4 regions of the Pseudomonas sp. LBUM1643 genome follow, and region 3 is predicted to be linked to each of the others. Evidence: predicted binding sites of a transcription regulator. Region 3 holds the regulator's gene; each other region holds the start of a gene.
What was found. The regulator FliA, encoded in region 3, starts transcription of late flagellar genes. The targets are predictions, from matches to a motif close to CTAAAGTTTNNNNNNNNNNNGCCGNTAA.
Positions count from the first base shown of each region.

Region 1: a site for FliA is predicted at 3,793-3,820, ahead of ACA063_RS01695 (methyl-accepting chemotaxis protein). Genes of this name have one in related genera too.
Region 2: a site for FliA is predicted at 1,449-1,476, ahead of ACA063_RS23510 (flagellar protein MotY). Genes of this name have one in related genera too.
Region 4: a site for FliA is predicted at 2,430-2,457, ahead of ACA063_RS20355 (methyl-accepting chemotaxis protein). Genes of this name have one in related genera too.

Region 1 covers NZ_CP166813.1:389,599-395,112, reverse strand. Annotated here, with positions in the region: gene ubiB (ubiquinone biosynthesis regulatory protein kinase UbiB) at 1-518, shown strand, start outside; gene hisI (phosphoribosyl-AMP cyclohydrolase) at 609-1,010, shown strand; gene ACA063_RS01720 (phosphoribosyl-ATP diphosphatase) at 1,003-1,335, shown strand; gene ACA063_RS01715 (twin-arginine translocase TatA/TatE family subunit) at 1,361-1,636, shown strand; gene tatB (Sec-independent protein translocase protein TatB) at 1,647-2,108, shown strand; gene tatC (twin-arginine translocase subunit TatC) at 2,105-2,899, shown strand; gene ACA063_RS01700 (16S rRNA (uracil(1498)-N(3))-methyltransferase) at 2,896-3,603, shown strand; gene ACA063_RS01695 (methyl-accepting chemotaxis protein) at 3,862-5,514, shown strand, end outside.
Region 2 covers NZ_CP166813.1:5,210,142-5,215,655, reverse strand. Annotated here, with positions in the region: gene rnt (ribonuclease T) at 1-339, opposite strand, end outside; gene pyrC (dihydroorotase) at 336-1,382, opposite strand; gene ACA063_RS23510 (flagellar protein MotY) at 1,542-2,462, shown strand; gene ACA063_RS23505 (argininosuccinate synthase) at 2,592-3,809, shown strand; gene ACA063_RS23500 (hypothetical protein) at 3,962-4,582, opposite strand; gene ACA063_RS23495 (response regulator transcription factor) at 5,060-5,514, shown strand, end outside.
Region 3 covers NZ_CP166813.1:1,733,122-1,738,635, reverse strand. Annotated here, with positions in the region: gene ACA063_RS07795 (protein phosphatase CheZ) at 1-480, opposite strand, end outside; gene ACA063_RS07790 (chemotaxis response regulator CheY) at 503-874, opposite strand; gene fliA (RNA polymerase sigma factor FliA) at 1,040-1,780, opposite strand; gene fleN (flagellar synthesis regulator FleN) at 1,777-2,607, opposite strand; gene flhF (flagellar biosynthesis GTPase FlhF) at 2,724-4,049, opposite strand; gene flhA (flagellar biosynthesis protein FlhA) at 4,061-5,514, opposite strand, start outside.
Region 4 covers NZ_CP166813.1:4,501,907-4,507,420, reverse strand. Annotated here, with positions in the region: gene ACA063_RS20360 (sensor histidine kinase) at 1-96, shown strand, start outside; gene ACA063_RS20355 (methyl-accepting chemotaxis protein) at 242-2,389, opposite strand; gene ACA063_RS20350 (Na+/H+ antiporter family protein) at 2,783-4,099, shown strand; gene ctpM (methyl-accepting chemotaxis protein CtpM) at 4,317-5,514, shown strand, end outside.

The DNA of each region.
Region 1 (5,514 bases), 1.3 Mb from region 3:
TTCGCACCGTATGCGAACCGATCTTCGAAAAACCGTTAAAAGATATTTCCTTCGGTCAGGTACTGATGCGCCTGTTCCAGACCGCTCGGCGCTTCAACATGGAAGTGCAGCCGCAGTTGGTGCTGCTGCAGAAAACCCTGTTGAACATCGAAGGCCTGGGCCGTCAGCTGTACCCGGACCTGGACCTGTGGAACACCGCCCAGCCGTTCCTCGAGCGCTGGATGCGTGAACGGGTCAGCCCGAAAGCCTTGATTGGCAACGTTCAGAGCCAGTTTGAACAATTGCCGCACCTGGCCAACATGGCGCGCGACCTGCTCGAACGCATGTCCCAACCCCACGCCTACGACCCACCGCCGCCGTGGCACAAGCGCAAGGACGACTGGTTCCTGCGGCTGCTTGGCTGCGCTCATCTGGCCGGTGGCGCTATTTTGCTTGCCGGTGGACCGCTGGGTGAAATGGGGCACTGGCCGGCCGGAATCATGGTGGCTGTCGGTTTGTATCTGGTCGTTCGCCGATAGCCAGTCGCGCAACACGCTGGCACACTGTTTCAACGCTGAATTTCACGTGGGCCTCGATCAATGAAGTGAGAGCCTGCATCGGAGTCGAAGATGAAAAACTGGCTGGACGAGATCAAGTGGGACGCCGATGGCCTGGTGCCCGCGATTGCTCAGGATCACAAGACCGGACGCGTCCTGATGATGGCCTGGATGAACCGTGAAGCGCTGGAACTGACCGCTGCCGAAAACCGCGCCATTTACTGGTCCCGGTCCCGGGGCAAGCTATGGCGCAAGGGTGAAGAGTCCGGTCACGTGCAGACCTTGCATGAGATGCGCCTGGACTGTGACGCCGACGTGATCATTCTGATGGTCGAGCAAGTCGGTGACATCGCCTGTCATACCGGTCGCCAGAGCTGCTTTTATCGCGTCTTCGAAAACGGCGACTGGACAACCGTCGACCCGGTCCTGAAAGACCCGCATGCCATCTATTCCGCAGGACACAAACATGAGTGACACTCTGACCCGTCTGGCCCAGGTGCTGGAAGAGCGCAAAGGCGCCGCCGCCGATAGCTCCTATGTCGCCAGCCTGTACCACAAGGGCTTGAACAAGATTCTGGAAAAAGTCGGCGAAGAGTCGGTCGAAACCATCATTGCCGCCAAGGATGCCGCCATCAGCGGTGACTGCAGCGATGTGATCTACGAAACCGCTGACCTGTGGTTCCACAGCATGGTGATGCTCGCCCAACTGGGGCAGCATCCTCAGGCTGTACTCGATGAACTGGACCGTCGCTTCGGTCTGTCCGGACACGCCGAGAAAGCCTCGCGCCCGTCCGCCTGAACAACTATTAGAGAGGAGCAGCAACATGGGCATTTTTGACTGGAAACACTGGATCGTGATCCTGGTTGTTGTCGTTTTGGTATTCGGCACCAAGAAACTGAAAAACCTCGGGACTGACGTCGGCGAGTCCATCAAGGGCTTTCGCAAAGCCATGAATGATGACGAAAAACCGGCTGATCCAACCGTGACCCCGGCTCAACCGGTTCCGCCCGTCCAGCCTCAGGCCACACCGGTGAACCAGCCGCACACCATCGATGTGCAGGCACAAAAAGTCGAAGAGCCAATCCGCAAAGACGTGTGAGCACAGACTAATGTTCGGTATCAGCTTCTCTGAACTGCTGCTCGTCGGCCTCGTCGCCCTGCTGGTATTGGGCCCAGAGCGTCTGCCGGGTGCTGCGCGTACGGCTGGCCTGTGGGTCGGGCGTCTGAAGCGCAGCTTCAACGCGATCAAACAGGAAGTTGAACGTGAGATTGGCGCTGACGAGATTCGTCGGCAACTGCACAACGAGCACATTCTGTCGCTGGAGCAGGAGGCGCGGAAGATCTTCTCGCCGACCCAGCAGGAGGCCACACCGGTTCAGCCTGTCGAACCGGTGACGACGCCAACGATCCACGCTCCGACGACAGAAGCTGCACCCGCCACTTCGCCGACGGAAACGGTGACAACCGTTGAACCGGCACCGGTCATGGCTCCCGCTGAACCTGTTGCTCCTGCCGCCGCGCCGACAACCACGGCGCCTCACGACACCCCATTGCCGCCGCGAGCCCCATGAGCGACCTTCCTGAAAATGACCAGCACATGCCGCTGGTTTCGCACCTCACCGAGTTGCGTACCCGTTTGCTGCGCTGTGTAGCGGCGATCTTCATCGTCTTTGCCGGTTTGTTCGCCTTTACCCAGCAGATCTATACCTTCGTCTCCACGCCGCTGCGGCAATACCTGCCAGTCGGCGCGACGATGATTGCCACCGACGTCTCGTCACCGTTCCTGACACCGCTGAAGCTGACCATGATGGTCTCGCTGTTCTTGGCGATCCCGGTCATCCTGCATCAGATCTGGGGCTTCATCGCACCAGGCCTTTACAAGCACGAGAAGCGCATCGCGGTGCCTTTGCTGGTGTCCAGCATTCTGTTGTTCTACGCCGGCATGGCGTTCGCCTATTACCTGGTATTCCCTCTGATCTTCAAATTCTTCGCCGCCGCCACCCCGGCTGGCGTGGAAATGATGACGGACATCAGCAGCTACCTCGACTTCGTCATGACGCTGTTCTTTGCCTTCGGTGTAGCGTTCGAAATCCCGGTGGCCGTGGTGCTGCTAGTGTGGATCGGCGTGGTCGACGTCAAATACCTGAAGAAAATCCGTCCGTACGTGATCATCGGCTGCTTCGTAGTCGGCATGATCCTGACGCCGCCGGACATCTTCTCGCAGACGCTGTTGGCCGTTCCGATGTGGCTGCTGTTCGAGATCGGCATCCTGTTTGGCAGCCTGATCAGCAAACGTGGCGAGCATCCGGACGACCAGCCGGTTGACGATCACAACGACCAGCCGCCAGCGACCCAACCGTGAACCTGCTGCTGCTCGAGGAAGCTGATTTCATTGCGGCCGACCGGGCGATCCTGCGCGATCGCCGGTTGACCCACATGCAGGAAGTCCACCGCTCTGAAGTCGGTGACAGCTTGCGGGTAGGCCGCGTTGGCGGATTGATGGGTTCGGCTGAACTGCTGCGCCTGGATGCGGATGAGGCCGAATTGCGGGTCACCCTTGACCAATCGCCACCGACCAAGCTGCCATTGACCCTGATTTTGGCCCTGCCACGCCCGAAAATGCTCCGTAGGGTGTTTCAGACCGTAGCGGCCATGGGTGTGCCGCGGATCATCCTGGTGAACAGCTATCGCGTCGAAAAGAGCTTCTGGCAAACGCCGTTCCTGGAGCCAGAGGCGATTCGCGAGCAGTTGATCCTTGGGCTGGAACAGGCCCGGGACACCGTCTTGCCGGAGATCGTCATCGAGAAACGCTTCAAGCCGTTCGTCGAAGACCGCCTGCCGGCGATCAGCGAAGGCACCCTTGGGCTGGTGGGCCATCCCGGTAACTACCCCGCTTGTCCTCGCGGCCTGAATGAACCAGTGTCCCTGGCCATCGGCCCGGAAGGTGGCTGGATTCCCTACGAGATCGATCTGTTGGGCAAGTCCGGCCTGCAACCGGTGCAGCTTGGCGAGCGCATTCTTCGGGTAGAAACAGCCGTCACTGCGCTGCTCGCACGCCTTTTCTGACACTCCTCCCTTACTCGCCCCCTGTAGCAGCTGGCGAAGCCTGCGTTCGGCTGCAAAGCAGTCGCCAGTTTGGGTACTGCGGTCCTTCAGGCTGACCGATTTCAAGGGGTTGGCGACTGCTTCGCAGCCGAACGCAGGCTTCGCCAGCTGCTACAGGAAATGCGAAGGTCTTCAGGTCATTTCTCACGACTTCAGTATCCGGCACACCTGCCGATAAAACTCCCATAAAACCTATGAGCGGTTCGAGGGAGTTTCAGCATGTACCAATGGCTAGCCGATAAACTGGGAAACGTCAGCGTCAATCGCAAGCTGGGGGTGGGTTTCGGCCTCGTTTTGCTGCTGACGTCGTTGATCACCTTCACCGGTTGGACCGGTCTGAGCGGCGTGCTGAACCGAGGTGACAAGCTGGGTTTCATTTCCAGCCTGATCGAGCTGAGCCAGGACCTGCGCATTGCCCGAATGAACTACGACACGCGTCGCGGCGAACAAGGCCCGGGCGCGGTCAACGAAGTGCTGGGCAAACTCGAGACCAGCCTGAAAACGGCGCGTACGATGATTGAGCAACCTGCTGACGCCGCCATGGTTGACCAGCAAATTGCCGCCGTCGCCGAGTACAAGCGCGCCTTTGCCGACATGACCCAAGCCACCGTTACGCGCGAAGACGCCCGCAGCAAACTCGGGGCGACCGCCGACAATGCCGTTGCCCAGGTCGCCACGGTGGAAAAATCCATGCTGCAAGGCGAAAGCGTTGCCGATTACAGCAACGTGATCGAGCTGAGCAAGCTGCTCCAACAAGCGCGCTATCAGGTCCGCGGTTACACCTACAGCGGTAAGGCCGAGGCAGAGCAACCCGCGCTGGATGCTATCGACAAGGCTTTGGTAAGCCTGGAGAACCTGCCGTCCAAAGTGCCGGCACAGCACCTCGCCAACCTGCAACACGCCACTGAATCACTAAAAGCTTACCGCGCGGCCGTCAGCCAGTTCCGAGACTCGCAGACAGCAAACGCCACAGCTCTGAAACACATGGCCGCACAAGGTGAAATCCTGATCGACCTCAGCAAAAAGCTGACGGCGTCGCAGACCGTCGTACGTGACACCGATGCCGCGCATGCCAAAAACATGCTGCTGCTGGCCACCCTTCTAGCGCTGGCGTTTGGTTTGCTCGCGGCCTGGGCCATTACTCGTCAAATTGTGATTCCTCTGAACCAGACTCTAAAAGTCGCCGAGCGCATTGCGGCGGGCGACCTGACTCACAACCTCATCTCCCAGCGCCAGGACGAACTTGGCCAGCTGCAGCGCGCCATTCAGAGCATGACCCAAGGTCTGCGCGAACTGATCAGTGGCATCAGCGACGGTGTGACGCAAATCGCCAGCGCCGCCGAAGAATTGTCCGCGGTCACCGAACAGACCAGCGCCGGCGTCAACAGCCAGAAAGTCGAAACCGACCAGGTCGCGACCGCCATGAACGAAATGACCGCCACCGTGCAGGAAGTCGCACGCAACGCCGAAGAAGCCTCGGAAGCCGCCGTTGCCGCCGATCAGCAAGCCCGCGAAGGTGACAAAGTGGTGAGCGAAGCCATCGCCCAGATCGAGCGCCTGGCCCTTGAAGTGGGCAACTCCACCGAAGCCATGGGTCATCTCAAGCGCGAAAGCGACAAGATCGGCAGCGTGCTCGACGTGATCAAATCCGTGGCCCAGCAAACCAACCTGCTGGCCCTCAATGCAGCCATCGAAGCCGCCCGCGCCGGTGAGGCCGGACGCGGCTTTGCCGTGGTTGCTGACGAAGTCCGCAGCCTGGCCCAGCGCACCCAGAAGTCCACCGAAGAGATCGAAGAGCTGATCGTCGGCCTGCAAGCCGGCACCCAGCAAGTCGCCACCATCATGGACAACAGCCGCGCCTTGACCGACAGC
Region 2 (5,514 bases), 3.0 Mb from region 3:
AAAGATATCGGTCAGTGCAGCTTCTTCGCTGACAGCCATGCGCAACGGATGATCGAGTTTGATCCCGGTAAATTCCAGCGCCGCTGCTTCAATGTTCGCACCTTCAAAAGGCTCTACACGGAAGAAGTAGGTGTGGTCGGGATAAACAAAGCCCTTTTCGTCCATGCCGATGGTTGTTGCGGCGATTTCCAGCAAGGCGTCAGTGGCAGAGTTGAAACCGCCGGTTTCAACGTCGACAACAACTGGCAGGTATCCACGGAAGCGAGCAGCCATCGGGTGGCGTGAACCACCTCCGCCGCCTTGACCGTCCTGTTCGTCGTCGAAATGGTCTTCACTCACGCGTGTTCCTCCAGCAGGCGCCAGCGCAGTTTTTCACCGGCGCGCAGCGGGATAACGGTCAGCTCGCCAAATGGCAGGCTGGTAGGGGCGGTCCATTCATCACGGACCAGGGTAATGCGATCGGTATTGACCGGCAGGCCGTAGAAGCGCGGGCCGTTCAGACTGGCAAAGGCTTCGAGCTTGTCCAGCGCGTTGCGTTGCTCGAACGCTTCGGCGTACATCTCGATCGCTGCATAAGCGGTGTAGCAACCTGCACAGCCGCATGCGGCTTCTTTCGCGTGCTGGGCGTGCGGCGCCGAGTCGGTACCGAGGAAGAACTTTTCGCTGCCGCTGGTGGCGGCGTCGAGCAGGGCTTCCTGGTGTGTATTGCGCTTGAGAATCGGCAGGCAGTAGAAGTGCGGGCGAATCCCGCCAACCAGCATGTGGTTGCGGTTGTACAGCAGGTGATGAGCGGTGATGGTCGCGCCGACGTTGGCCGAGGCCTCGTTGACGAACTGCACGGCGTCTGCGGTAGTGATGTGTTCGAACACTACCTTGAGCGTCGGGAAGCGCTCGACCACACGACGCATGTGCTCGTCGATGAAGATCTTCTCGCGGTCAAAGACGTCGACATCACCGCGGGTGACTTCACCGTGAATCAGCAAGGGCATCCCGACTTCGGCCATGGCCTCTATCGCAGGGAAAATCTTGTCGATGCTGGTGACGCCAGAGTCCGAGTTGGTGGTCGCGCCGGCCGGGTACAGCTTGGCGGCGTGAACAAATCCGCTGGCCTTGGCCTCGCGAATTTCTTCGGGCTGGGTGCGGTCGGTCAGGTAGAGAACCATCAGCGGTTCGAAACGGCTACCGGCCGGCCGTGCGGCCAGAATTCGCTGGCGATAGCCATCGGCTTCAGCAGCGTTGCGTACCGGAGGAACCAGGTTGGGCATGATGATGGCGCGACCAAAGGTGCGCGCAACATCCGCGACGGTATTGGTCAACACGGCACCATCGCGAAGATGAATATGCCAGTCGTCGGGACGCAGCAGGGTCAGGCGGTCGGACATGAGGGGATTCCAGGCGGGTCAAACTGAGGGGAATGCTACCGGAAAAGACTCTTCCAGGCACTCGCTATCAAGTTTTGCCGCAAGCTTCCGATATCCAACAGGTATGCCGTAAACAAGTCTGTGTCGGTCTTTTTGTTGTAGAAGCCAGTGGAGCCTCCCGTGCGCCAGCGTTATTTAGCCTTGCTCAGTGTGTTTGCCAGCGTTCCTGCCATGGCGCTCACTTTCCAGACGCGCCTGGAGAGCATCGAGTGGACGGTCGAAGGGGACAAGTTCGAATGCCGTCTGACTCAACCGATTACCGACTTCGGCGCTGGTGGATTCGTCCGCCGTGCTGGAGAACAGGCGACTTTTCGTCTGACGGCCTTCAACGCCATGATTGGCGGCGGTTCGGCGACCTTGCTGGCTGCCGCCGCGCCCTGGCAGCCGGGGCGTGGCGATATTAACCTGGGGTCTGTGCGCATCGGGAGTGGCAACGTTCTGTTTGACACTTCGCAGGTACAGGCCGGGCGTTTGATCAGCGGCTTGCTGGACGGTCGAAGCCCGGTTATCCGGCATTCATCAGGAGATGGCCGGGTATCGGAAGTGCGACTGCTGCCGGTCAGGTTCAGCCAGGCGTTCAATGACTACCAGAGCTGTGTGGCCAAGCTGCTGCCGAAGAATTTTGAACAAATCCGGCAGTCCCAGATAGGTTTTTCCGGCGAAGGCCTGGATCTGGACGCCCGAGCCAAGGCCCAGTTGCAGGTGATGCTCGAGTTCATGAAGGCTGATCCGACGGTCAATCACATCGAACTGGACGGTCACTCCGACAACAGTGGTAATCGCCTCACCAACCGTGACCTCTCGCGACGTCGTGCCCTGGCGGTCATGGAGTTCTTCAAGGCCAATGGCGTTCAGGAATCGCAGATCACGATGCGCTTTCATGGCGAACGTTATCCTGTGGCCCCTAACAACAGCGCCGCTAACCGGGCGAAGAATCGCCGGGTCGCCGTGCGCCTCGAAAGGGTGGCACCCACGGAGAAGGCCACGCCGCAAGTCGCGCCACAAATCACTGCACCCGGCAGTACGTCGGCAACATCCTGACTTGCCGGTCATCGTCGCGCTCTCGACAGAATCTGTCGCTTCGTCGTCATAAGCTGTCGCGCCTCTGTAAATTATTGCGCATGACCGGTAGACTCGACGGCTTTCCGTAGAACCCCGTGGAGTGATGGCATGGCGGACGTAAACAAGGTCGTTCTGGCGTATTCCGGCGGCCTGGACACTTCGGTGATCCTCAAGTGGCTGCAGGATACTTATAACTGTGAAGTGGTGACGTTCACCGCTGACCTGGGTCAGGGCGAAGAGGTCGAACCTGCACGCGCCAAGGCTCAGGCCATGGGCGTCAAAGAGATCTACATCGACGATTTGCGCGAAGAGTTCGTGCGTGATTTCGTTTTCCCGATGTTCCGCGCCAACACCGTTTACGAAGGCGAGTACCTGTTGGGTACTTCCATCGCTCGTCCGTTGATTGCCAAACGCCTGATCGAAATCGCCAACGAAACCGGCGCTGACGCTATCTCCCATGGTGCCACTGGCAAGGGTAACGACCAGGTTCGTTTCGAACTGGGCGCTTACGCCTTGAAACCTGGTGTGAAAGTGATTGCCCCTTGGCGTGAGTGGGACCTGCTGTCCCGCGAGAAGCTGATGGATTACGCCGAGAAGCACAATATTCCGATCGAGCGTCACGGCAAGAAGAAATCCCCGTACTCGATGGACGCCAACCTGCTGCACATCTCCTATGAAGGCGGCGTGCTGGAAGACACCTGGACCGAGCACGAAGAAGACATGTGGAAATGGACCGTCTCCCCGGAGCAGGCTCCTGACAAGGCTCAGTACCTGGAACTGACCTACCGCAATGGCGACATCGTTGCACTGGATGGTGTCGAGATGACCCCGGCCACCGTTCTGGCGACCCTGAACAAAATCGGTGGCGAGCACGGTATCGGCCGTCTGGATATCGTGGAAAACCGTTACGTGGGCATGAAGTCCCGTGGCTGCTACGAAACCCCTGGCGGCACCATCATGCTGCGCGCTCACCGTGCGATCGAATCGATCACGCTGGACCGTGAAGTGGCTCACCTCAAAGACGAGCTGATGCCAAAGTACGCGAGCCTGATCTACACCGGTTACTGGTGGAGCCCGGAGCGTCTGATGCTGCAACAGATGATCGATGCCTCCCAGGTACACGTGAACGGTGTTGTGCGTCTGAAGCTGTACAAAGGCAATGTGATCGTTACAGGTCGCAAGTCCGACGAATCGTTGTTCGATGCGAACATTGCGACCTTCGAAGAAGACGGCGGTGCCTACAACCAGGCGGACGCGGCGGGCTTCATCAAGCTCAACGCCTTGCGCATGCGCATTGCCGCGAACAAAGGCCGGAAGCTTTTCTGAGCCCTTTGAGCGTTAACCCCGCGCAGTGATGTGTGGCCTTGTCAGCGACAAGGCCACACATTCGAAAAAAGAAATGTTCCATTTGAATGTGCTGCGTTTTCTCGTGCGCTTTCAATTCCTTCCCGTTTTATCTCTCAGGTTGGGTCTCTACGCTACTGGTTGCCATGTGCCAGTGGGGTGTCATGTTCCATGATCGTCAGGTCATTCGAGCTCAAATTGTAAGACGCGCAGAACGTGCTGCCTTTTTTCGCGTGCTTGAAATTATCGAGCGCGCTCGCCTGCAGCAAAACCTCCGAATCCGCACACGTGATGAATACGATCGCACGGGCTCGTTTTCCCGGTTCGTCCTGAATGTTCTCAACTGAAAAGTTGATGACAGTTTTTTTACTGACTCCCCGCACGTCGACGATATAGAGGTCCTTGAGTCGCTTGGGAAAACGAATGTAATGCTCCATAGGTCGGGGTATGCGCAAACCTTCCTCGCTTGGCGCTTTGGCTTCGCGCGTCTGCGAGCGCTCGTTGCCCATGACTTTCAGGAAATGTTTACTCTTTTCAAAGTCGGCAGGCGCATAGAGTGAGCGGTAGTTGAAATTGAGCGTGGCGAAGAAAAGCAGCAGTAAATAAAAAGGGAAACTGATTAGAAACCAGACATAAATCTCTCGTTCCGAATCGTCGAGAAAGGGTAGGGAGATAGCCGCCGACGTTTCAGACAGTGTTGCGAATATGGCGATAATTGTCATGGGGTTGGTTATTCGTTGTTTGAGTTTGTTCATGATTTTTTCTCATCTGTTTTATCTTTTTCTCGTGGGTTTAGGGTTTTACAGGGCGCTACAGTGGTTCGACTGGCGCTCTGCTTCTTAGAGTGGGCAGGATTTTTTATAATAGTTGTTGGCTGACGTCGGTAAGGTTAGTTGTGAGGTGCGGTATTTTTAGAGTGAATTAAAAAGGTCTAAGTGTGGCGTCTTCTTTATCGTAATCTATTGCTGGATGAATTATAAATTGACTGCTCACATTTTTGTTAACGCGTTTGTTGTTGTGAGTGGATACAAAAACTATAAAAAATCGAAATATTACGAGACGATTTACACTTCAGAGGGGCTGTTCAGAAGGTTTTTTTGTAGGACAAATCTTCAATATTTGTAGGAATCGTCTCTCGGTGCAAGCAGGCGGGGGGGCTGCCATGCCATGGGCGAAACGACTAGGCTATTGTGCTGGTTCTAAAAATTCGAACAGCGAAATTGGACTTGCCCATGAATAAAGTGCTGATCGTGGATGATCACCCCGTCATTCGTCTTGCGGTACGTATGCTGATGGAGCGTCATGGCTACGAGGTCGTTGCCGAAACCGATAATGGCGTGGATGCATTGCAGCTGGCTCGTGACCATATGCCGGATATTGTCATTCTGGATATTCATATACCGAAGTTGGACGGGCTTGAAGTTATCGCGCGCCTGGTATCGACAGCAATGCCGATTAAAGTCCTGATTTTAACGTCGCAGGCTCCGGGGCATTTTTCAATGCGTTGCATGCAGTCTGGCGCGGCAGGATATGTTTGCAAACAGCAGGATCTTACTGAATTGCTTAGTGCAATAAAGGCTGTGTTGTCAGGTTACAGCTACTTTCCGAACCAGGCCTTGCACACCGTGCGTTCCAGTTTGGGAAATGCCAGTGAAGCCGACATGGTGGATCGCTTGTCCGGACGAGA
Region 3 (5,514 bases):
GCGGTTGTCTTCGCTGCTGCGCGTGAGAAAACCGTCTACGCGCCGGGCGAGTTCGCGGAACTCCTCGGCACCGACTTCACGGCGCATGAACCGTCCCCAATCCGCGCTCAGCGCCTCGGCTTCATTGCCCAGGCTGGTGACCAGCGGCGTGGCGTTTTCAACGAGGTCCATGGTGCGGTTGGCCGCCGCTTCGGTCAGCTTGACCACATACCCCAGACGTTCAGTAGCGTCCGTGATCTGCGAGACTTCCTCGGCCTGTGGCATGTTCGGGTCAATCTGGAAATTGACGATCGCGCTATGCAACTCGCGAGTGAGCTTGCCCACTTCCTGGTACAGGCCACGATCACGGGTCTGGTTGAGCTCATGGATCAGTTGTACTGCGTCGCCGAACTTGCCTTTTTCAAGGCTTTCGACCAATTCGACCGCATGTTTTTTCAGGGTCGATTCGAAATCGCCCTGTGAAATTTCATTTTGCTCCATAGCTCCCCCGTGGCGCAGTTGCTCAACCAATGCGTTCGAAAATCTTTTCGATTTTTTCTTTTAACGCCTGGGCCGTGAAGGGCTTGACCACATAGCCGTTTACACCGGCCTGGGCTGCTTCGATGATCTGCTCGCGCTTGGCTTCAGCGGTAACCATCAGCACCGGAAGATGCTTGAGCCTTTCATCGGCGCGCACGTGGCGCAGCAGATCGATACCGGTCATGCCCGGCATGTTCCAGTCCGTTACCAGAAAGTCGATGCTGCCGCTGTTGAGGACCGGAATGGCAGTGGTGCCATCGTCAGCCTCGACCGTGTTGGTGAACCCAAGGTCACGCAACAGGTTTTTTATGATCCGCCGCATCGTTGAGAAGTCATCAACGATGAGGATTTTCATGTTCTTGTCCAATTCGACCTCCAAGCAGTCTTAAACGCGTCCAGCACCTGGACACGCCATTTCATTCAATCCGGCAAAGCATTCGATGACTGTCTGGAGCACAGCAGATCGAGACCGGTGCGTACAGAACCCACCAGCCTCGCTCGCAGTGTCCCCACACTGCCTTCAGCGCGCTCGCCACTCCCCCAAACGCCCCCGCAAACGGGCCGCGCACTGGCTGTGTAACTGGCTGACCCGCGATTCGCTAACCCCCAGGACCTCACCGATTTCCTTGAGATTGAGCTCTTCGTCGTAGTACAGCGCCAACACCAGTCGCTCACGCTCCGGCAAATTGGCAATCGCGTCCGCCAGCGCTGCCTGGAAGCGTTCATCTTCCAGATCGCGCGACGGCTCGAGATGAGCACTGGCGCCATCCTCGTGCAGTCCTTCGTGTTCGCCGTCTTGTAACAGATCGTCGAAACTGAATAACCGACTGCCCAAGGTGTCGTTCAAAATCCCGTAATAATCGTCAAGACTCAATTGGAGTTCGGCCGCAACTTCGTGATCTTTAGCGTCGCGACCGGTTTTAGCTTCAATCGAGCGAATGGCGTCGCTGACCATCCGGGTATTTCGGTGGACCGAACGTGGCGCCCAGTCCCCCTTGCGTACTTCATCGAGCATCGCGCCGCGGATGCGTATGCCCGCGTACGTCTCGAAACTAGCGCCCTTGCTGGCGTCATATTTGGTCGACACTTCAAGCAAGCCGATCATCCCGGCCTGGATCAGATCTTCGACCTGCACACTGGCCGGCAGACGCGCCAACAAGTGGTAGGCAATGCGTTTTACCAGTGGCGCGTAACGCTCGATCAGCTCGTACTGCGCATCACGGGCCGATTTTTTATAGAGGTTATAGCCACTGGCGGTCATAGCACGGGTCCTGCAGTTTGTTGCACGAGGCGCTCCACGAAGAACTCCAGATGCCCACGCGGGTTGGCAGGCAATGGCCAGGTGTCGACCTTTTGCGCGATCGCCTTGAAGGCCAGCGAACACTTGGAGCGCGGGAATGCTTCATACACGGCGCGCTGCTTCTGCACAGCCTTGCGTACGCTTTCGTCGTACGGCACCGCACCGACGTATTGTAAGGCGACGTCGAGGAAACGATCCGTGACCTTGGTCAACTTGGCGAACAGGTTGCGACCTTCTTGCGGGCTCTGGGCCATGTTGGCCAGAACACGGAAACGGTTCATGCCGTAATCACGGTTGAGCAGTTTGATCAGGGCGTAGGCGTCAGTGATCGAGGTCGGCTCATCGCAGACCACCAGCAGGACTTCCTGAGCGGCGCGGACGAAACTGACGACCGAGTCGCCGATGCCCGCCGCCGTGTCGATCACGAGCACGTCGAGGTTATCGCCGATATCGCTGAAGGCCTGGATCAGGCCGGCGTGTTGCGCCGGGGTCAGATGAACCATGCTCTGTGTGCCGGACGCGGCCGGAACGATACGAATGCCGCCCGGGCCTTGCAACAGGACGTCGCGTAGCTCGCAGCGGCCTTCGATCACGTCGGCCAGGGTACGTTTGGGTGTCAGTCCGAGTAGAACGTCGACGTTAGCCAGTCCGAGGTCGGCGTCCAGAAGCATGACGCGCCGGCCGAGCTCTGCTAGAGCCAGGGACAAGTTCACTGACACGTTAGTTTTCCCGACGCCACCTTTGCCGCCGGTCACCGCGATAACCTGTACGGGATGCATGCTGCCCATGTTATTTCTTTACCTTGTCTTGCATAGACGGAGGCCACATTACTGGCTGCGCGTTCACAAATGGAACAATGCATGGCAGACCATCGATGTAGGTACAAAAACTATTCATTAATACCTCAGCTAACCTGCTTGGTCGGGCTGTGGTAAATATCAGCGAACATGTCAGCCATGGCTTCTTCGCTGGGTTCTTCCTGCATTTGCACGCTGACCGCGCGACTGACCAGCTGATGACGACGCGGCAGATGCAAATCATCCGGAATCCGCGGGCCATCGGTCAGATAGGCCACCGGCAGTTCATGACTGATGGCCAGGCTCAACACCTCGCCCAGACTTGCCGTTTCATCCAGTTTAGTCAGGATGCAGCCGGCGAGCCCGCAGCGCTTGTAACTGTGATAAGCGGCGGTTAGAACCTGTTTCTGGCTGGTCGTTGCCAGAACCAGATAATTTTTCGATTTGATGCCACGCCCGGCCAGGCTTTCCAGTTGCATGCGCAGTGCCGGATCGCTGGCCTGAAGGCCTGCGGTATCGATCAGCACCACGCGTTTGCGCAGCAGGGGATCCAGCGCCTGCACCAGCGATTGCCCCGGGTCGACGTGAGTGACCGGGACATTGAGGATGCGGCCAAGGGTCTTGAGCTGTTCCTGCGCACCGATTCGGTAGCTGTCCATGCTCACCAGCGCGATGTTCTGCGCGCCGTACTTGAGCACGTAACGCGCGGCGAGCTTGGCCAGGGTCGTGGTTTTGCCCATGCCGGCAGGGCCGACCATGGCAATGATACCGCCCTCTTCCAGCGGCTCGATTTCCGGTGTGGCAATCATGCGCGCCAGGTGCGCCAGCAACATGCGCCAGGCCTGACGTGGCTCGTCAATGCCAGTGATCATTGCCAGCAGATCACGGGATAACGGGCCGGAGAGGCCGATGCGTTGCAGACGACGCCACAGGTTGGCCTGGGCCGGACGGCTGCCCTGCAACTGGTTCCAAGCTAAGGACCCAAGCTGTACTTCCATCAGTTCACGCAGGCTGTTGAGCTCGAATCGCATCGAGTCGAATGCGCGAGGGTCGACGCCGCCAGTCGCAGCAGGTGCCGGCGCAGGTCGTGGAGGTTCTGTATAAGTCGGTTCGATCAGCGGTTCGGCAGCAGTCAGCGGCAGGCCGGCGAACAACTGGCGATTGGTGCTCTTGTCGCTCTCGCCCTCGCTGCGCAGGCTCAGTTCGGCCTGAGCGGTGACGATCCGCGATTGGGTCTTGCGCAACTCGTCTTCAAGTTCCATGTTCGGAACACGCGGCGCCAGCGCCGACAGTTTGTAATCCAGGGCGGCAGTCAGCTCCACGCCACCCGCGATGCGGCGGTTGCCAATGATGGCCGCATCGGCGCCCAGCTCATCGCGAACCAGTTTCATGGCCTGACGCATATCGGCGGCGAAAAAACGCTTAACTTGCATAAACCACTACCTCAGCCGTTGGGCCCTACTGTCGCAACGATGGTCACTTGCTTGTTGTCAGGAATTTCCTGATACGCCAACACGTGCAAACCCGGGACTGCCAGTCGGCCAAATCGCGAGAGCATCGCGCGAACCGGACCGGCTACCAGCAGAATCACCGGTTGACCTTGCATTTCCTGACGCTGCGCCGCATCGATCAACGAGCGTTGCAATTTCTCAGCCATGCTTGGCTCCAGCAGAACTCCCTCTTCCGAGCCTTGCCCTGCCTTCTGAAGACTATTGAGCAATATCTGTTCCAACCTTGGCTCCAGCGTGATAACTGGCAGCTCGGAGTCAGTGCCTACAATGCTTTGGACGATTGCGCGGGATACGCCGACGCGCACAGCGGCGACCAGAGCGGCGGTATCTTGACTCTTGGCGGCGTTGTTGGCGATGGCCTCGGCAATGCTGCGAATGTCCCGTACCGGCACTTGCTCGGCCAGCAACGCTTGCAAGACCTTTAGCAACTGCGACAGCGACACCACGCCCGGCACCAGCTCTTCCGCCAGTTTCGGCGAGCTTTTGGCCAGCAATTGCATGAGTTGCTGCACTTCCTCGTGCCCGATCAGCTCACTGGAGTGCTTGTACAGGATCTGGTTCAAGTGGGTTGCCACTACTGTACTGGCATCGACCACAGTGTAACCAAGAGATTGCGCCTGGGCACGCTGACTGACTTCAATCCAGACGGCCTCCAGTCCAAAAGCCGGATCTTTGGCGGTGATGCCGTTGAGCGTCCCATAGACCTGGCCGGGGTTAATGGCGAGTTCCCGATCCGGGTAAATCTCGGCCTCGGCCAGAATCACCCCCATGAGGGTCAGGCGATAAGCACTCGGTGCGAGGTCGAGGTTGTCACGTATATGCACAGTCGGCATCAGAAAGCCCAGATCCTGAGACAACTTTTTACGCACGCCCTTGATCCGCGCCAGCAACTGACCACCCTGGTTACGGTCCACCAACGGAATCAGGCGGTAGCCGACTTCCAGGCCTATCATGTCGATCGGGGTCACGTCATCCCAGCCAAGTTCCTTGGTTTCCTGTGCCCGGGCCGGTGATGGCAGCAGCTCCTGCTGACGCGCCACCTCTTGCAGGGCCTGAACCTTGACGCTGTTCTGCTTTTTCCAGAACAGGTATGCCCCGCCAGCCGCCACTGCGGCCATGCTCAGGAAGGAAAAGTGTGGCATGCCGGGCACCAGCCCCATCACGGCCATCAAACCCGCTGCCACCGCCAACGCCTTGGGCGAGGCGAACATCTGGCGATTGATCTGCTTGCCCATGTCTTCCGAACCGGAAGCACGGGTCACCATGATGGCCGCGGCAGTGGACAGCAGCAGTGATGGCAATTGCGCCACCAAACCGTCACCGATGGTCAGCAGCGCATAAACCTTGCCGGCATCGCCAAAGCTCATGCCGTGCTGGAAAATACCGA
Region 4 (5,514 bases), 2.8 Mb from region 3:
GTGCGTGACATCGTGGATACGTGGGGCGGGGTGATGCGGTTGGAGGAGAGCGAGTGGGGCGGGTTGAAGGTGGTGATTCAGTTGCCCAAACGCTGATTGCGTACTACAGGAGAATGAAAAACCTGCGGGAGCGAGCCTGCTCGCGATAGCGGAGTGTCAGTCGACAAATCTGCCATCTGACACTCCGCTATCGCGAGCAGGCTCACTCCCACAGGGATCTGCAGTGGGCCCGGAATGGGGTTTACACCCGAAACTGATCCATCAAGGCCTGCTGCTGATTCGCCAGGCTGTTAAGGGACTGGCTAACCCGTGCTGATTCATTGGCTTGCCCCGACAGCGACTCCGTCACGTCCCGAATCGTCGCCACGTTGTTGTTGATCTCTTCCGCCACGGCGCTTTGTTCTTCCGCCGCGCTGGCGATCTGCAGGTTCATGTCGCTGATCACCGTGACCGCTTCGCCAATCTGGCGCAACGCCGTCACGGCCTGGCCGACTTGCTCGACGCTGCCCTGAGCCTGGCGATGGCTGTTGTTCATCGAACCCACCACATCCTGCGTGCCGCTTTGCAGTTGCTCGATCACCAGGCGGGTTTCTTCCACCGACTCCTGGGTGCGACGTGCCAGGTTGCGCACTTCATCGGCCACCACGGCAAACCCGCGTCCGGCTTCACCGGCACGGGCAGCTTCGATCGCGGCGTTGAGCGCGAGCAAATTGGTCTGTTCGGCGATGGCACGGATCACTTCAAGTACCGATCCGATTTTCTCGCTGTTGGCTGCCAGACCTTCGACTTGCACCATCGCTGCACTCATGTCGGCCGCAAGGTTGTCGATGCTGGTGGTGGTCTGGTCGATCACGGTCAGGCCGCGGCGGGTGGCATGATCGGCGTCCCGCGCGGCCTGAGCGGCTTGCGCTGCGCTGCGGGCGACGTCCTGGGCAGTGGCGCTCATTTCGTGAGACGCGGTGGCGACCTGATCCACCTGACGGTACTGCTGCTCCATGCCGGCGCTGGTCTGTGTCGCAATCGCGGATGACTGGTCGGCCGTGCTGCGCGCGTCCTGCACCGAGCGTTTGACCTCGGCAATGATCGGTTGAAGCTTGTCGAGGAAGCGGTTGAACCAACCGGCCAACTGGCCCAGTTCGTCCTGCTTGTCGTAGGCCAGGCGGCGGGTCAGGTCACCTTCACCGCTGGCGATGTCTTCAAGCATGTGCGCCACACCCAGAATCGGTTTGGTCACGCTGCGCGCCATCAGCCACACCAGCAACAGGCCGATCAACGCGGCGATGACGCCCAGGCCAAGCTCCAGCAGTGTGCCGGTGGTGTTGCTGTCGTCGAGTTGTTTTTCCAAAGCTTCAGCCGGGCCGACCAGGACTTTTTCCGGTACTTGCAGCAGTACGCCCCAGGATTTTCCACCGGGAATCGGCTGGAACGGTGCCAGAACCTTCAACTGCTGGTTGCTGTGCAGGCTTTCGGTTTTACTGCTGCCGGCCAGCCTGCGGATCAGCTCTGCGCCGCTGGTTGTATCCACCGTGTCCAGGCGCTGGCTGAGTTTGCTGGCGTCCGGGCTGTAACCGGCCAGCAAACCGACCGGGCTGATGATGCTGACGTTCGTCTGGCCGTCATAGAGCTTCCTGCTCGCGCCCTGACTGATCGCTTGCAGGCTGTTGAGGTTGATGTCCACCGACAGCGAGGCGATGACCTTGCCGTTGACCATCAACGGAAAAACAATGCTGGTCATCAGCACGTTCTGGCCGTCGATCTTGTAGAAATACGGCTCGATCACGCAGGGTTTGAGCGAGGTGCGCGGGCAGGTGAACCAGGCGTTGGCCGGCTCGCCGCTGGGGCCGGCACTGGTGTCGGCCATGTCGCTTTCCGGCAGCGCCATGGACGTGACCTTGCCCGGCGTCGGTTGCGACCAGTACAGGGCGAACCGGCCCTTGTCGTTGCTGCCCAGTTCGGCCTGACCGGCGAACAGTTCGTCCTTGCCGTCCAGTGCGTTGGCTTCGAACACCAGCGACAGGCCGAGCAGCTCCGGGTTGGCCTGCAGCGCCGATTTGACTTGTCGGGTCAGGTCTTCACGCAAATCGAACGCGTCGAGGAAGCGTTTTTCGGCCTGATCGCGCAGAAACAGCACCTGACGCGAAAAGCCGTGACCGTATTGATAGGCGTCCATGAACTGCTGGCGAATCTCCAGCGCCTGGTTTTCGCCCTGGGATTCGATCCGCGCCTGGGCGCTTTCGTTGAGCATCTCCATGCTCGAGGCTTTCACCAGCGCGGAGCTGTGCTCCATGCGATACAGCGAAAGACCCACCAGAAGGGTCACGATGCCCGCCAGGCATAGCCCGGCCAGCAGGGTGATTTTCCATTGAATGGAAAGTTGTCTGAGTGACATGGAGACGTCCTTATTCGATAAATATCTGCGGCTTTGCTCTGTAACGGCAGCGGGACGGGAATCTTTATCCCGCCAACTGAATAGGCTCAGGTTGTTTTTTGTGGCGAGGGAGCTTGCTCCCGCTGGGGGCGAAGCCCCCTCGAACTGAAGTAGCGCCTTGTCAGGTAGATCATGTCGCTCGGCTTTGCGGCTGCTGCGCAGCCGAGCGGGAGCAAGCTCCCTCGCCACAGGGGGGCACAAGCATTAACACATCATTGGAGCGTCGCACGCTTTGACAGGAACCCCACTCTCCGGCACAGTGCGCGCCCTCTAATAAAACCCATTTCCTGATCCGCTGGCGGCTCTTTGCAGACTGCCGGCTGAACTCATTGCGCTTGTCTTGAGGTAACGATGATTAATGCTGTAATTGCCGCGGTCGGCGTCATGCTGATACTCAGCCTGTCCCGCGTGCATGTCGTGATCGCACTGATCGTGGGTGCACTGGTCGGTGGTTTGACCGGTGGTCTGGGCATCGACGCCACCCTGAAAGCCTTCAACAGCGGCCTTGGTGGCGGGGCGACGGTGGCGTTGTCCTATGCGTTGCTGGGGGCTTTTGCCGTGGCGATCGCCAAATCCGGCATGGCCCATGCGCTGGCTGACAAGGCCCTGGCGATGGTCGATCGCCAGCACGCCAGTGGGGGCGGTCGGGTGAAATGGCTGTTGATCGGCTTGCTGTGGGTGGTGGCCATTGCCTCGCAGAACATTTTGCCGATACATATAGCCTTCATTCCCTTGCTGGTTCCGCCGCTTTTATACGTGCTGACCAAGCTGCAGCTGGATCGGCGGCTGATCGCCTGTGTCATGACATTCGGCCTGATCACGCCGTACATGTTCCTGCCGGTGGGCTTCGGCAATATCTTTCTCAATGAGATCCTGCTGGCCAACGTCGCCCGTAGCGGTGTGGACATCAGCGGCATCAACGTTACCCATGCCATGGGTATCCCGGCGCTGGGCATGGTGTTCGGGCTCGCCGTAGCGTTTTTCAGCTACCGCAAGAAACGCGTCTACGACCTGGGGAAGATCGAGCAGGTCGAGCAGGTGGCCGTGCAATACAACCCGCTGAGCCTGATGGTGGCGGGACTGGCCATCGTTGCCGCGTTCGTCATTCAGCTGTTGCTGGATTCGATGATCATTGGCGCGCTGGCGGGGTTTCTGATCTTCTCGGTGTCGGGCATCGTCAAGTGGCGTGATACCGATGACCTGTTCACCGAAGGCATGAAGATGATGGCAATGATCGGCTTCATCATGATCGCCGCGTCCGGCTTTGGCGAAGTGATCAAAGCCACCGGGGACGTGCAATCGCTGGTCGAAACCTCGGCGTCATGGATCGGCCACAGCAAAGCCATTGGTGCGTTGCTGATGTTGCTGGTCGGCCTGTTGGTAACCATGGGCATCGGCTCATCGTTTTCCACTGTGCCGATCCTGGCGGTGATTTTCGTGCCGTTGTGCGTGCAGCTGGGGTTCAGTCCGCTGGCGATCGTCAGCATCGTCGGTACGGCCGGTGCCTTGGGTGACGCGGGCTCTCCTGCTTCAGACTCGACCCTGGGCCCGACTTCCGGTTTGAACATCGACGGCCAGCATCACCATATCTGGGACACCGTGGTGCCGACGTTCCTGCACTACAACTTGCCGTTGCTGGCGTTTGGCTGGGTGGCGGCGATGGTGCTCTGACTTACAAATGCAGGTGCACCGTGGCGAGGGGATTTATCGGAATGCCACACCACGCCGTTGGACTGCGCAGCTGTCCCATTTTGGGGCCGCTTCGCAGCCCAACGGGGATAAATCCCCTCGCCACACAGCCGCGCTCCCACAATGACCGCATTCAACTTTTGACCTGGCGTGCCGTTAAAGCGTTAACCACGCCGATAACATCAAAAGAGTGAACGTCATGCGCATGAGCTTGAAGGCTAAAGTCCTGTCCCTTGCCGTCCTCCCGGTGTTGCTCTTTGCGCTGGTCATCAGTCTGACCACCTTGTTCATTCTCCAGCAACAGGCCCGCAATGAAGTCGAGGAAACGCGTCAGCGTCTGCTCAGCGATGCCAAGACGACCCTGCAAAGCTACGTCGCCGTGGCCATGACCGCGATCAAACCGCTTTACGACGCTGCCGCCCCCGGCGATGACGCGGCACGGGCTCAGGCGGTCAAGCTGCTGTCGAGCATCAGCTACAGCAAGGATGGCTACTTCTTCGGCTACGACTCCAACACCGTGCGCCTGTTCAAGGCTAACAGCCCGGAAGGCGTCGGCCAGAGCTTCAAGGACAACCGCGATCCGAATGGCGTCTACGTCAACCGCGACCTGGTGAACGTCGCGAAGGATGGCACCCACTATCTGCAATACAGCTCGCCACTGCCGGGCAACAGCCAGGTGCTGGTGCCCAAACTCGGCTACACCGAATTCCTGCCGAAGTGGGACATGGCGGTCGGTACGTCGGTCAATCTCGATGGCATCGAAGCGCAAGTCGCACTGGTCGAAGCCAAGGTGCACGAGCGGATGGAAGGCGTAGTGCTGAGCATCGTCGGCATCGCGCTGCTGGTGTTGCTGGTGATCGCCGTCGCCGGTCTGTTGCTGGCCAACACTATCCTGCGTCCGCTGACCCTGATGAAAGCCAACCTGGATGACATCGCGGCGGGCGAGGGCGACCTGACCTGCCGTCTGACCGTCACCAGCAAGGATGAACTCGGTGAACTGGCCAGCTCGTTCAACCGCTTCGTCGACAAGATCCATGGACTGGTGCGGCAGATCACCGAAATGACTTCGCAACTGACCGGGTTGGTGAATCAGGTGTCCGATCAGGCCCAGCGTTCGGACAAGGCCATGGAACGTCAGCGACATGAGACGGATCAGGTGGCCACGGCGATCAACGAGATGTCGGCGGCGGCCCAGGAAGTGGCGAAAAGCGCGCAGAACGCGGCGGTGGCCGCCCAGCAGACCGACGAGGAAGGCCAGGCGGCCAAGCGTGTGGTAGCCGGCAGCATCGTCAAGATTCATGCGTTGGTGGACGACATTCGCAGCAGCGGCGTGTCCCTTGATAGCTTGCAGAAAGACGTGTCGTCCATTGTCAGTGTGCTCGGTGTGATCCGTTCGA